4 regions of the Paenibacillus sp. P13VS genome follow, and region 1 is predicted to be linked to each of the others. Evidence: predicted binding sites of a transcription regulator. Region 1 holds the regulator's gene; each other region holds the start of a gene.
The links. Region 1 encodes Rex, which represses fermentation and respiration genes when NADH is low (regulators of the CRP and FNR family bind a similar motif). Its sites were predicted from a motif close to TTGTGAAATATTTCACAA; they were not measured.
Positions count from the first base shown of each region.

Region 1 (3,841 bases):
CAACGACATCAAGTTTCAATGAGCGCGAGCCAATCAGGGTCTGTCCTTCTTTCTGAATATATTGAACCAATCTGCCCAAATCTACATTTGGCTGCAAATCAAGTTTCAATTGTACATCATTGCGGTTAATAGTTAACTGAACATCATTTACCCCTTCATACTGGGTTACCATTTTTTCAATCGGATTCTGCATGGCCACCTGACGATACACAAACCAACCTCCAAACAACACAACGGCTGAAATGACGGCAGTTAAAGCAATAGGCAATACTTTTAGCTTCAAGTGAGTTTCCCCTCCCAAATTTTGGCCCATCCTATGGCTTATAGGCATATTATGAATTGTGTACGAATGACCTGTGATTTGCCCAACAGGTTTTATTCCTGTTTGATGTAACCTTGAATACATATTTGAGTATATCACATCGTATATACAATTTCGAAGGCGAAAATATGAATAAATTATTAATTTTAACTATTCAAATCCAGAATATTTTTCGAGATACGCCAAAAAACCGGATCAGGCGGGGTTCCGTCTGCCGGTTCTTTGAAGATTTTACCTAAAGAATCTCTGAATATATTTAACTGTTTGGAATCGTATAGACCAAATCAACCTGTTCTCCATTGCTGAAGCGATAGAATCGATAATAGTTGTGCGTATCATCATTGTAATAAACTTGCCATACATAGACGCCATTGACGACTCCAGGCATAATTCGTTTGATCTCTCCGCCCGGTACTTCAGAGCTGAATCGATTGCGAACTTGCGCTTCCGATAACCCGTTCTGCAGCAATTCACTGTGCACAGCATTGCTTCCTGTGACCGGTTTATTGGTTGCATCGAACTTAACCCAGACGGCGATGTCCTGATTGTCTTTATTTTTGGCCATCATCGTCCAGTAAATGTTATCTTCGCCTTCTTTTTGACCCCAGACGTATTTTCGAAGATCCTCATAAGAAGTGATCCCGAGCTGCTCCTGCGCCGCTTGAATAGCTAGCGCTTCTTCGTTGCGCTGGTCCTGGGTAACATAGATGTAGAATCGCTGTAGTCCAAACAAAATCAAAACCAGGATGAGCAGCGAGATCCAGATCCATTTCTTTTTTCTTTTCAAAAGCCGAACTTCCTTTCCCCTATGACGCTGCTGCTATTCTGAAATTAACGGGCGAGCAGTCCGTCAAATGCAAGTTGAGACTCGCGCAGAATGCGCTCTTCATCCATAGTAAGACATTCACCATGTTTCACCAGCTGTTGGCCGTCAACCCATACATGCTCCACATCCTTGGCCGAAGCCGAGTAAATGGTATGTGAGATCAGATCCGTATGCGGATAGAAGTGTGCTTGTTCAATATTTAGCGCAATGAAATCTGCCTTCATGCCTACTTGAAGTGCTCCCGTATTGTTCAGGAAGATGGATTTGGCACCATACCCCGTTCCGAGCAGCAGCGCCTCTCCCGCTGGGACCGCTGTTGGGTCACCGGATACGCCCTTATGAATCAAAGCAGCCAGTCTCATCTCTTCAAACATATCCAGGTTGTTGTTGCTTGCAGGCCCGTCTGTTCCCAGAGATACGGTTACTCCAGCTTTCAGCAGATCCGGAACACGTGCAACACCCGAAGCAAGCTTCAGGTTGCTTCCCGGATTGTGAGAGACCGCTACATCATGGCGTGCCAGAATTTCAATCTCCTCATCATTCAAATGCACGGCGTGAGCTACGAGAGAAGGACGAGAGAAGAAACCGAGCTTTTCCAGATGTGCCACCGGACGCAGACCATAATCCGTTACATTCTGTTCGACTTCGCGAAGGGTTTCCGACATATGGGTATGCAGCGGCAGATCCAGATCATGTGCAACCTGTACCAGCTTCTCTATGTAATCCGGAGGGCAAGTATACGGCGCATGCGGTGAGATGATCGTCGTAATTCGACCACCAGCCTGTCCGTTCCACTCACGTGCAAACGCAGCCGATTCCTGCAGTTTGCGCATTTGCTCTTCTTCGGAACAGAGACCAATGACACCACGTGCCAATGCGGCACGAATACCAGATTGTTCAACCACTTTTGCCACCTGATCCATATGATCATACATATCCAGGAATGCCGTCGTTCCGCCTTTCAGCATTTCTAATACAGAAAGGGATGTGCCCCAATACACGTCCTCAGACGTCATTTTCGCCTCCATAGGCCACATTTTCTCCTGAAGCCATACTTGCAGGGCCAGATCGTCCCCGTGGCCTCTCAGAAGCGACATGGCTGCGTGACCATGCGTATTGATCAGACCCGGCAAAAAGACCAGTCCTTTGCCATCAACCTTTGGCAGGCTCTCATCTCCATCCGGCAGTGTCTCACCAATATGCACAATCTTGTCGTCTTCAACGACCATATACCCTTGAACCACAGTCCATTCCGTACCACGGTTTACAGCAAATTTGCCGTTATGAATTACCCATCTATTTGTCGTCATCTTCCTCGTCGTCCTTTCCGTTCTCCAGATAATAAGCCAGGCTAAGCAGATCCGTTGTAAAATCAGCATGATGTATACGGACGTGCGGTGGTGTTTTCAAGATGGTTGGTGCAAAGTTCAGAATCGCTTCAATGCCGGATTCCACGAGCTGATCGGCTACGTTCTGAGCTTCGGTATCCGGAACGGTGATGATGCCAATACGAATATTATCTTTCTTGACCGAATCCGTTAGTTCATTCATGGGCTGTACCTTCAAGCTGTTAATCTGACTGCCGATCTTAGGGCCGTATGCATCGAAAACAGCAACAATTTTCATGTTGTCTTTCAGATAGGCATTGTAGTTGGACAATGCATGTCCCAAGTTACCAGCCCCGACCAGAGCAACATTAATTTGCTGATCAATTTTCAAGATATGACGGATTTTCTCAATGAGATACGATACGTCGTATCCAATGCCTTTGCGACCGAAGTCCCCAAAGTATGCAAGGTCTTTGCGAATCTGGGCAGGATTAAGATCCAGGCGTAGTCCCAGTTCCTGTGATGACACCGTGCCTACCTCACGTTGATGCAGTTCACTCAAATAACGTAAGTAAACAGGCAATCTGCGTACCACAGCTTCCGAAATTTTATCTGATTTCATTACATTGCTCCCCCTTACCAAGGCCACGATAGATAAATAAAAATGTAGCATCCCGCATAACCGTTTTCGTCTCCGAATGAAATTATGCAAGATGCCTTATGAAATATAAAGTTAAAAGTGCTACAAGAATGAATCACACTCTAATAAAGTTTACAGCGAGAAGCCCTTATTACGCAACGAAGTCATCCCTAATTCGCCGTAGTTTCATCCTGTGCTGGTGTTTCCAGCCATTCGCTAATCCGTGGAACCATCTGTTCAGTCAGCATATGTTCCATTTTGGGACCGGGTAATGAATATAGGAAATACTTTCCGTAATAAGACTCAATCACCCGCGTATCGTAAACGATGACAATGCCCCGATCCTTGGCCGTACGAACAAGCCTGCCGAATCCCTGCTTGAAACGAATGACGGCCTGTGGAACAGACAGCTTCATAAACGGATTCTTTTTCTGTTCCTGCAGCAGTTCACTCTTCGCCTCGACAAGCGGATGATTCGGTGGCTGGAAGGGCAATCTCACAATGGCCAGACAGGTTAGCGCCTCGCCAGGGATATCTACCCCTTCCCAGAAACTGCTGGTGCCCAGCAGAACGGTTGCTTTTGCATCCTGGAACCTGCGTGTTAACTTGGAACGACTGCCACTATCCACGCCTTGACCGAGCAGCGAAATATCGTTACCCGACAGCGCTTCTTTTAATGGGTCGTAAACCTGGCGCAGCATTCGGTATGAAGTAAAGAGCACCAT
Region 1 covers NZ_WYEV01000007.1:77,979-81,819, forward strand. The annotation lists gene GUA98_RS18480 (hypothetical protein) at 1-283, opposite strand, end outside; gene GUA98_RS18485 (hypothetical protein) at 579-1,109, opposite strand; gene GUA98_RS18490 (amidohydrolase) at 1,154-2,458, opposite strand; gene GUA98_RS18495 (redox-sensing transcriptional repressor Rex) at 2,445-3,098, opposite strand; gene dinG (ATP-dependent DNA helicase DinG) at 3,287-3,841, opposite strand, start outside.

Region 2 (3,841 bases), on a different contig from region 1:
CAAGTGCATTGAAGAAACGACGGTCCATCCCGTCTACCCCAAGGATCCCCATGTTGCCGTAGAAGCTGTATGGCAGGATACTCTCGGATCCATACTTCGCGGATATAGAGCTGAATTTTCCCGTAATCTCATGGATAGCTTCATCCCAGCTTATACGTTCGAACCTGCCTTCGCCTTTTGCGCCGACACGTCTCATTGGATATTGCAGCCGCTCGGGGTGATATATCCGCTCCGCCATGTTTCTGACTTTATTACAGATGGCACCTTTCGTAATCGGATGGTCAGGGTTGCCCGCCACCTTCACGATTTTTCCGTTCTCCTTATGAAGCAGCAGGCCGCAAGTATCCGGGCAGTCAAGCGGGCAAACCGCCGGAAACACGCCATTCTCCTGATCGATCATATGTACAAGTCCTCCCCATTTAAATCTATCCTTACATCATATAATTTTGGAGGTTATGACGTAAAGAGAACAGTCATGTTTTGTGCGCTCAGGCTTGTTGCCTTTAATCTTAAAAAAAGTTTTGGCCCCATGATTCATCCTCGAAATTCAGGGGTAAATTAAAAGCAAGGCATTAGGTTAGTGTTTCCCCACTTCCTCCTCATGCCATATCATGGACCACTCCCGAAATTCGCCATGAACAGGTTTCGTTCCCCCGAACCTTGTCATGGCGAATTTATTTTGTCTGTAAAAAAAGCGATCCCATCTTCGCCGGCCTACGGTATAACTTACACCGTGACCTCATGGCAATAGGGGATCGCTTTAATATATTCAGTTGAACATGTGCGAGCGATTATGCCTGTTTGCTCCACATCGGTCTGGCTTCCGGCTCTACTGTCTGAACAACCGCTTTGACCTCGGGTTCCGCCTTCCGCAGGTACACCATCCAGTAGGCAGCAGCAACGAACAATGCACCTCCCGTCAGATTACCGAGCCATACGGGGATGAAGTTCATGATGTACTGCCCCCATGAGTAGTGCCCTTCGAAGATGGCAGCCGGAATAAGAAACATATTGGCAACCACGTGCTGGAATCCAATTGCGACAAAGGCCATGGTCGGAAACCAGATGCCGAGCACCTTGCCGCTCATCGTATCCGAAGCATAAGACAGCCACACCGCCAGGGCTACCAGCCAGTTACACCCGATTCCGGATATAAACGCCTGTAGAAAGCCGTCATGCAGCTTGTGTCCCGCCATATCCACTACCTTGGTCAGGTACACACCTTCTCCTGTGAGACCAAGTACATGCCCAAACGCATATGCCACGAATAGTGCACCCAAAAAGTTTCCGATCGTGACCAAGGTAAGATTCTTCAGCATGCGGGCTACGGACAGTTTACGGGCCAGTGTGGCGAGCGGTACTGCCATCATGTTGCCTGTCAGCAGTTCTCCCCCGCCAATCAATACCAGGATCAAGCCCACGGGGAATACCGCTGCACCGATCAGGTTAACCAAGCTGCCCCATTCCGCCGGCGCGGAGGCAATCACGCGAATATCCAGCAGGAACCCAAGCGCAATGAATGCCCCTGCCAGAAAACTGAGAACGAGTACAGAGGACACCGGATTCTGTCCTTTCTTTATCCCCGTGTTCACCGTATATTGTGCAACCTCAAGAGGTGTTTTTGCTGCCATACCATCCTCTCCTTCACTGTTCATGAACGAAATCAGCTTACATCGTTGATAAGTTCATTGTATCGCGAAGGGTTCGGCAAGTTTGTTACTTTTATCACAAAGCCTTAAAAGTCCCTTGTTCCAGCTTCCGTGCTCTCTTGCTTGAGTGCAGCTGCTTGGTTACTTATTCTGTTCCCAGGTGATGATGTTCACCAAAAATTTGCTGCAGATGGTGCTGCAGATGCTGGACGTAATCTTGTGCCAGCCATTCCATTGTAACCACACTTCCATCCGGTAAGATGCACGTTGGTGATCCCCCTGTCTCCGGCATGCTGGATAGAACACGAATGACAGACTGATTCAGACTGATCCAGAGATTTAACACCTCTTCAATCGGTGCACTGATATATTGTTGGCTCTCTACCCATTGGTCTTGATGATAAGGTGTTATAGACAATGGTTCAGTCTGATGCTGCATTTGGACAAACCGGCTTACGTTATGAAGAGCCGAATCACATAAATGACCCAGAATCTGAAGACGCGACCATTTTCCTTCCATGCGTGGTTGTACAAGTTCATTTGCATTTAGTGCAAGAAACGAACGGGATACGGATTGCAGCAGAACTTTGAGCTCGGATACTGTATCTGTAAGCATGTTGTGAACCTCTCCTTCATGTTCATATCTATTGCGGTTGACCTCTAACCTGTTGTTAAATATAGCACCCATTTCTAGAACCAACTACATCAAGTTATATAAGAAAACTGCCGCATTTCTGCGGCAGCTCTCAAATTCCTATTTATTTTAAACCATCGCTGGTGCTTTCACTTCCACAGGAGGCAAAGCCTGAAGACCAGCCGAGTTCAGGAAGTTCCATGGTTTGTTGTAATGCGGTTGGAAGAAGAAGTCGATGAAGGCGAGTTCATCTACGGTCATGTTGTTCTGAATGCAAACCGAGATCGTATTGATCGATTGCGTCAGATCGGCCTTGGACATCACTTGTGCTCCGACGATTCGGCGTGTAGCCTGTTCGCAAATGACTTTTAGCAGCAGTTTCTCAGCCGTTGGCATGAACTCCGGACGATAAGCATCTTCAAGCGTTACAGCTTCCACCACCAGCCCGTCATCTTTAGCAGATGTTTCGGTCAATCCTGTACCCGCAATATTCTGGTCGTAAATTTTAATTCCTGATGTCCCTTGTGTACCCATGTACGGCGTTGTTGGACGAACCAGGTTACGAGCTACCAATGTACCCATTCTTACCGCATTGGTTGCCAGTGGAATGTAAGAAGCCTTGCCTGTTGGATTATAGTGAATGGCACAGCTGTCACCTGCAGCGAATACGTCTTTTTGGCTTGTTTGCATATATTTGTCCACGATAATTGCGCCGTTCGGCAGCATATCCACCTGGCCTTTGAGGAGTTCGGTATTCGGACGGAAACCGATGCACAGGATTACGAGGTCTGTCTCGAATTCACCCTTCGATGTGATGACCTTCGTTACCTTGCCATTCTCTCCGGTGAATTTCTGTACAGTCTGGCCCAGTGCAAGCTTGATCCCGCGTTCAGTCAGTGTGTCCTCAATGGCATCTGTAAACTCGGGGTCCAGATATTTATTGAGAATCCGGTCCACACTATCGATCAGGGTGACTTCCTTACCGTTCATTTGGAATGCTTCAACCAGTTCAATACCGATGTACCCTGCACCGACAACGGTAACGCGTTTGGCTTCTTTGGCTTTTTCGATAATCGTATTGGAATGGTTGTAGTTTTTGCAGAGCAAGATGTTCTCCATCTCGATCCCCTCAAGTTTTGGAACGACAGGCCATGAACCTGTTGTCACGATGAGTTTGTCAAACGTATCTTCAAATTCTTCCCCTGTCTTCAGGTTTTTAGCCTGAAGTTTATGATTCGCGGCATCCACTGCTGTAACCTCATGCAGCATCTTGGTGACTACACCCAGCTCAGCCAGCTGGTTTGGCGAAGAGTAGAACAGTCCATCCGGGTCCTTCACAACCCCGCCAACATAAAGGGCAATACCGCATGATAGGAAGGAAATGTTGTCATTGCGCTCATACACCGTGATGGTAGCATCCGGGTACAATTTGGCGGTATTGATGATGGCTGCGGTTCCTGCATGTGTACATCCGATAACTGCGATTTTCATAATAAAGGTCCCCCTTGAAGTTATAAAATATAAACCGTGTTTCATGTATTAGATTGCTGCGCTTGAT
Region 2 covers NZ_WYEV01000005.1:251,794-255,634, forward strand. The annotation lists gene GUA98_RS14890 (molybdopterin-dependent oxidoreductase) at 1-400, opposite strand, end outside; gene GUA98_RS14895 (formate/nitrite transporter family protein) at 792-1,631, opposite strand; gene GUA98_RS14900 (DinB family protein) at 1,795-2,265, opposite strand; gene GUA98_RS14905 (FAD-dependent oxidoreductase) at 2,413-3,774, opposite strand.
Region 2: the regulator Rex is predicted to act here: its motif matches at 1,714-1,731, upstream of GUA98_RS14895 (formate/nitrite transporter family protein).

Region 3 (3,841 bases), on a different contig from region 1:
TACAATCGTCATCACTTTCAGTGAATACGCACCGGAAGCCGCATTATAGACGGTCAGATCGAACGCTGAGCCCAAGGAACTGACCATGACTCTTGGAAACAGGCCAATGAATACAGAGGCAAACGCGATGGCAATCACGGCTCCGGTCATACCAAAAGCCCAGCCCTCACGCTTATGCCGCACGAAGTACGCAGCGAGACCTAATGAAACGGCACCAAGGACCACCATGATCCAGAGTGCCCAGCCACGAACGGCGAACACATCTGTCATGAAATAGGTCATCACCGCATACACCGCCAGAATGGCGGCCAGCGGCAGCATTAATGTATTTGCCATATTCAACGCCCGTTCCCTGAGATCTCCAACGGTCCGCAAGGAAGCAAACAGCAGCCCATGAACGAGACATAACAAGGTTACACTTAGACCGCCAACAACCGTATACGGGTTGACGATGTCCAGGAATCCCGCACGCATCTGCATCTCCCCATCAATGGGCAGGCCCTTCATGAGCGTTGCAAAGACAACCCCGAACAGAAATGGCAGAAGGCTGCTTGAGACGACAATGATGATATCCCATGTTTTGCGCCAGCGCTGCTGCTTCATCTTGCTCCGGAATTCAAAAGCGTCTCCACGGCCGATCAATGCGAGTAACACAACTACAAGCGGCAGGTAAAAACCGCTGAACAAGGTGGCATACCAATGCGGAAAAGCAGCGAACATTGCGCCGCCTGCCGTGATTAGCCAGACCTCGTTTCCATCCCAGAACGGACCGATGGAGTTAATCAGGGTACGACGTTCACGATCTGATCTGGCAATCAGGCCTGTGGACATTCCCACACCAAAATCGAAGCCTTCCAAAAAGAAAAAACCGACAAACAATACAGCGATCAACAGAAACCAAAGCTCACTTAGTGACAACGGAATACCCCCCATCCATGCCGAACGGATCGGCTGATTCATCGTGTTCCTCCGGCTTATCTACGACGTGCGGACCTGCCTTGATCTCACGAACGAACAGATAGACCATGACAATGCCCAGAACCGTGTAAGCCGCCGTAAACGCAATGGTAGAGAACAGAATCTGGCCTGCGCTTACGTTAGGCGATACACTTGCTTCGGTCGTCATATATCCGAATACCGTCCAAGGCTGCCGTCCCACCTCCGTCATAATCCAGCCCGACGTATTGGCGATGAAAGGCAGGGAGATGGCAAAAACCATCAGACGCATAAACCAAGTTCCAGCTACCTCCAGCTTCTTGCGCATCGCCAGGAATGAACCGTACAGGGCGAGTACAATCATTAAACCACCCGCAGCAATCATGATACGGAAGCTCCAGAACGTCGTCCGCACTGGCGGGATGTAGTTCCCTGGCCCATATGTCTGCTGATACTCGGCATTGAGTTCCTTCATGCCTTGAACACTGCCGGAGAATTTGCTGTAGGATAGATAACTGAGCAATCCGGGAATCTTGATCTCACCGGAGTTCTCCTGTTTGTCCGGATCAATTGCTGCGATGACCGTCCACGGCGCAGGATCTTCCGTTGTTGTCCAGGTTCCTTCGCTGGCTGCCATTTTCATCGGCTGTGTCTCCACCAGATATTGCGCCTGGAAGTGTCCCGAGAATGCCACACCGAATGAGGAAACAAGACCAATGATGATGGCGATATTGAACGATTTGCGGAAAATCTCCACATCCTGCTTTTTCATCAATTTGTACGCACTGATGCCGGTTACCACGAAGGCCCCTGTCATTAATGCGCCAAAGATCGTATGCGGGAATTCAACCAGCAGCTGACCATTGGTAAGCAAGGCGAGGAAATCATTCATCTCGGCACGGCCGTTGTTAATCTCGAAACCGACCGGATGCTGCATGAATGAATTGGCTGCCAGAATCCACAGTGCGGACAAGAATGTGCCGACAAATACGAGCCAAATACAGGCCAGATGCACCTTTTTGGATAACCGGTCCCACCCGAAAATCCAGAGCCCGATAAATGTAGACTCCATAAAAAACGCCAGTAAGGCTTCAACCGCCAGTGGCGCCCCGAACACATCCCCGACAAAGCGTGAATACTCGGACCAGTTCATACCGAACTGGAACTCCTGCAGAATACCTGCCACGACCCCGACGGCAAAGTTAATCAGGAACAGCTTGCCCCAGAACTTGGCCATCGTTTTGTAAATCTCCTTGCCCTTGACTACGTACAACGTCTCCATAATGGCTACCAGCAGCACAAGACCGATGGACAGCGGTACAAAAAAGAAATGGAAGATCGTTGTGAGTGCATATTGGATACGCGATAACATAATCGGATCCATCGTTACCCCTTCTTTCTGTTTACATCGCAGTGATTTGCATTTGGCATGGAAGCTGCACCTTCGCTGTCTATCTGTCCGCCAAATACGTGATGAACGTATTGTGCCAGATTGCCTATTTTGTACATGTGACAATTATCACAATCTACGTCAGAATTGCGAAAAAAATGTGACGATGGTCACACATTGGATAAAATTCAGCCGAAATGCGGCTTATCTGCTTCGTCTATTCAGGGAAGTTGCTCATGTTTGGCACAACATGCCCATATGCTAGAGTCAGACATATCATGCGAAGTGCCTTAAGGGCTGTACATATGATGTGGAGAGATGGAACACCTCCGGAAGCGGGGGCCGAACGTTTGAATGCATTCAAAGTGAGGTGAAGACCTATGGATAAGCCCGAATGGGTACCGGAGATCAACGGGAAAACAGCGTCAACTGAGGATGACAGCAAATGTCCTCCCAATCGGTATATTCTTTTTCCCCGTAAAGGGGGATGGTCCACTTTTCCTTATCCGGACATCGCTGCCCTGCTCTCGGCCGAGGGAGAGGTCTTATATGTAAGCAGTCAGGAACGTTCTGAAGAGATGCCCCCGGCCATTTCAGTAATCACCCTGCCAGAAGCTGAGATTCTGCTCCAGCAAAATCACACCGCAGCTGTCATTGCACACCCCTACTGGCTTACAGCAGTTCAATCGATGCAACCGAAGATCAGCATTGTGCTTCTTCCCGAGCCGGCAGGCGATGAAGCAAGCTCTCCGCTGTGGGAGAGCTGCATATCCAGACTGGTTGGTACTGCCGATCTGATCGGCACGTCTTCGGAAACACGGTATATGAAACTTGCCTTTCAGGGCGTCCGCGCGGTCTGGCTGGGCGGTGAAGACAAGGCTCCGGCTGGCTCCATACACAAGGATGATCTCGAAATTCCGCTAAGAGATTATGAGCTTCTTTTTCTTCATGCCCTCAGACAAACCGTGACCGAGGCACCGGACACCATCACGCCGCTCCAGTGCAGCATGCGTGCAGACTATTACCGCCAGCTCCGTTCCAAAACGGGGCCGCATGAGACGATCTCCTTTTTGCTGGCAGCCTACGAATATTTGCTGGACGACTCCCGTGCAGCAGCATCCCTGAAGGAGGCCTTTACACATGCGATCATGAACGGGCGAAGTGACTGTGTACAATCACACTATCGGTTTCTATCGGCCATTCATGTCAAAGCAGGAGAGGTTGAATCTGCGCTGCAAGTCTATGGAATCAGTGCAGGCAGCGAACAGGAACGGCATCACTATGAACAGCTGTGCCGCTGGCTGGAGGCGGGAGAGCATCAGCTTGTGCAGGCAGAGCTGCTGCGGTTAAACGATGATTACGGTGCTGCGCTGGGGATATTGGATGCGCTTGGAGGAGAAACCGCCCGGCATTGGAAGTTCCGGATATATCAGGAGACCGAATGTGTGGAGGATGCTCTGGCTCTGGTCCATGCAGCAGATATTCAGGACCGTTCCAGCCGCAGGGATTATCAGG
Region 3 covers NZ_WYEV01000005.1:404,910-408,750, forward strand. The annotation lists gene cydB (cytochrome d ubiquinol oxidase subunit II) at 1-960, opposite strand, end outside; gene GUA98_RS15560 (cytochrome ubiquinol oxidase subunit I) at 905-2,320, opposite strand; gene GUA98_RS15565 (hypothetical protein) at 2,707-3,841, shown strand, end outside.
Region 3: the regulator Rex is predicted to act here: its motif matches at 2,444-2,461, upstream of GUA98_RS15560 (cytochrome ubiquinol oxidase subunit I).

Region 4 (3,841 bases), 180 kb from region 1:
CATATGGCCGTAACTCGACCTCATCGAATGTCACTGCCGTCAACTTAATCAACGTGAAAAGGGTGGCTCGCCGTACCGTGAATATGCAATGGTTCAAAGTGCCGAACAAAGTGTACTTCGAAAAAGGAGCAACGCAGTATCTGGCCAAAATGCCTGATATTACTCGCGTAGCCATCGTTACGGATGCCATGATGGTCAAACTGGGCTATGTGGAAAAAGTGGAGCATTATCTGCGTCAACGCCAAATGCCGGTAGCAATCGAAGTATTCTCGGATGTAGAGCCTGATCCATCAACCACAACGGTAGACCGTGGTACAGAAATGATGCGCCGCTTCCAGCCTGACTGCATTATCGCTCTTGGTGGTGGATCACCAATGGACGCTGCCAAAGCCATGTGGTTGTTCTATGAATATCCAGACACGGACTTCAACGATCTGAAGCAAAAATTCATGGATATTCGTAAACGGATCTACAAATACCCACGCCTCGGATCAAAAGCAAAATTCGTAGCGATTCCGACAACATCGGGTACAGGATCGGAAGTAACATCATTTGCCGTAATCACAGATAAAAATCTGGGCAACACCAAATATCCACTGGCAGACTATGAGCTTACACCGGATGTAGCCATCGTAGACCCTGAATTCGTCTATTCACTGCCAAAAACAGCCGTTGCAGATACAGGTATGGACGTACTGACTCATGCTATCGAAGCGTATGTATCGGTTATGGCCAATGATTACACGGATGGTCTGGCGATCAAAGCGATCCAGCTGGTATTCCAATACCTGGAGCAATCGGCGCTGCAAGGGGATAAACTGGCACGTGAGAAAATGCATAATGCTTCGACGATTGCCGGTATGGCTTTTGCTAACGCGTTCCTGGGCATTAACCACAGCTTGGCACACAAATGGGGCGGACAGTATCACACCGCACATGGACGTACCAATGCAATTCTGATGCCGCACGTCATTCGTTATAACGCGAAAAAACCGACCAAATTTGCATCTTTCCCGAAATATTCGCACTTTGTAGCAGATGAGCGGTATGCTGAAATTGCCCGAATTCTGGGATTGCCTGCACGTACTACAGAAGAAGGGGTGAACAGCCTCATCAATGCAATTCGCAAACTGAACAAAACACTCGGTATTGAGGAATCGTTCCAGGAAATCGGATTTGATGCCAAGGACTTTGAAGCTCATGTGGATTACTTGGCCGATCGTGCTTTCGAAGATCAATGTACAACCGCCAATCCGAAACTGCCGCTGGTGACTGAACTGGCAGACGTTTACCGCAATGCCTTCTACGGTCGGTTTGAATAAACAACTATAGCAACAGCAGGGTTTAGGCAATAGGTTCAGGGTTCCCCGGGAGGGGAGCCCCGATTGCCGTTTTTTGTCGATGACGGAATCCTTTGTGGATCCGTTGAACGGTTTGGTATTCACACAATAACGGAGAGGGCAGAAAAAACTGAAGAAGCGAAGCGCTCGCCTTTATCAATGGATTTTCCCAATTAGAATAAGGAATGAAAAAAATCCAGTGATAACAGCGATCGGAAGTTGTTCTGGCCTGCGCAGTGTTTAAGTGTGAATTATGGGGTTCACCCTGATCCAGCAATGGTGGAGTGAGGAAGTTCACTAACTTTGTGATAAAAATCACAGATGGTGAAACGCGCAAGACGTATACTGAAAATGTAAGAAAAACATCCATCCCGCGGTTCCGGTTCCCATGTAGAGAGAACGTGTTCCGGCTGATATGTGAAAAAGTTCACATTAATCGCGGCTCTGGGCACAGATGAGACGATTTTGCTTGCACCCTGTCATGTGTCCGGAAATCCAAATTTGTGGAGGGATTACTATGTCGGTGATCGAAAAAGACGTAAAACAACAAACAGGCTGGAGAAACTTTACGAAAGGCACATGGACTAAATCCGTGGATGTGAATGATTTTCTGGCACACAACCTGTCTCCGTATTACGGGGATGAAGCATTTCTCGCAGGGGCAACACAGAACACCAAAGACCTGTGGGACATCGTATCTGATCTGACCAAAAAAGAACGCGATAACGGCGGTGTACTGGATGTGGACGTAAACACTCCGGGAACGATCGTGTCTCACCAACCAGGGTATCTGGATCAAACGAAAGAACAGATCGTCGGTGTGCAAACTGATGCTCCATTCAAACGTTCCATTCAGCCAACAGGCGGAATCCGCATGATGATTGATGCATGTCAGGCTTACGGCTTCGAAATGCCTCAAGAAGTCATTGATATATTTACTAATATTCGCAAAACACATAATCAGGGTGTATTCGATGCATATACATCCGAGATGCGCGCAGCGCGTAAAGCTGGCATCATTACGGGTCTGCCTGATGCTTACGGCCGCGGCCGCATCATTGGCGATTACCGCCGGGTTGCTCTGTACGGGGTGGACTTCCTGATCCGCGCCAAAAAAGGAGAACTGAACGCTCTTGAAGTGGATGTCATTGATGAAGATGTCATCCGTCTGCGTGAAGAGTTATCCGAACAAATCCGGGCTCTGCAGGAATTGAAGCAGCTGGGCGAAATGCATGGCTTCGATATTTCCCTGCCGGCTACCACGGCAAAAGAAGCGTTCCAATGGCTGTACTTCGGTTACCTTGCTGCGATTAAAGAGCAAAACGGTGCTGCGATGTCCCTTGGACGTGTATCTTCATTCCTGGATATCTACATTGAACGTGATCTGCAGGAAGGCCTCCTGACTGAAGAACAGGCTCAGGAACTGGTTGACCATTTTGTCATGAAATTGCGGATCGTCAAATTCCTGCGTACACCGGATTACAACGAGCTTTTCAGCGGTGACCCGACATGGGTAACCGAGTCTATCGGCGGGATGTCCGTGAACGGGGAAACACGCGTAACGAAAAACAGCTTCCGTTTCCTGCACACACTGCACAATCTGGGACCTGCACCGGAACCAAACCTGACCGTACTCTGGTCTACCAAACTTCCGGAAGCATTCAAAGAGTATTGCAGCAAAGTGTCCATTGAAACGAGCTCTATCCAATATGAGAATGATGATCTGATGCGTCCAATCTACGGAGACGATTACGGGATTGCCTGCTGTGTATCGGCCATGAAGATCGGTAAACAAATGCAGTTCTTCGGCGCTCGTGCCAACCTGGCGAAAGCACTGCTGTACGCGATTAATGGTGGACGCGACGAGAAATCCGGAGCACAGGTCGGACCGGAATATCCAGCCATTACAAGCGAAGTATTGGACTACAATGAGGTCATGAAACGGTTCAAACCGATGATGGAATGGCTGGCTAAACTGTACATGAATACCCTTAACGTAATCCACTACATGCATGACAAATACAGTTATGAACGGATCGAGATGGCTCTGCATGACCGTGATATCGTACGTACCATGGCCTGTGGTATTGCCGGCCTGTCCGTTGCAGCCGACTCCCTGAGTGCAATTAAATATGCAAAAGTGAAACCGATTCGTAACGAGCAAGGAATCGCCGTTGATTTTGAAATTGAAGGAGATTTCCCTTGTTACGGTAACAATGAAGACAGCGTCGACAGCATCGCGGTTGAACTGGTAGAGAGCTTCATGGGCATGATCCGCAAACATAAAGCGTACCGCAATGCCATTCCAACCCAATCCGTACTGACCATCACATCCAATGTGGTCTACGGCAAAAAAACCGGTACTACACCGGATGGACGTAAAGCAGGCGAACCGTTTGCTCCAGGTGCCAACCCGATGCATGGACGTGACAAAAAAGGAGCTCTGGCATCCCTGGGTTCTGTAGCCAAATTGCCTTACGAACACAGCCTGGACGGTATCT
Region 4 covers NZ_WYEV01000007.1:255,001-258,841, reverse strand. The annotation lists gene adhE (bifunctional acetaldehyde-CoA/alcohol dehydrogenase) at 1-1,322, shown strand, start outside; gene pflB (formate C-acetyltransferase) at 1,858-3,841, shown strand, end outside.
Region 4: the regulator Rex is predicted to act here: its motif matches at 1,756-1,773, upstream of pflB (formate C-acetyltransferase).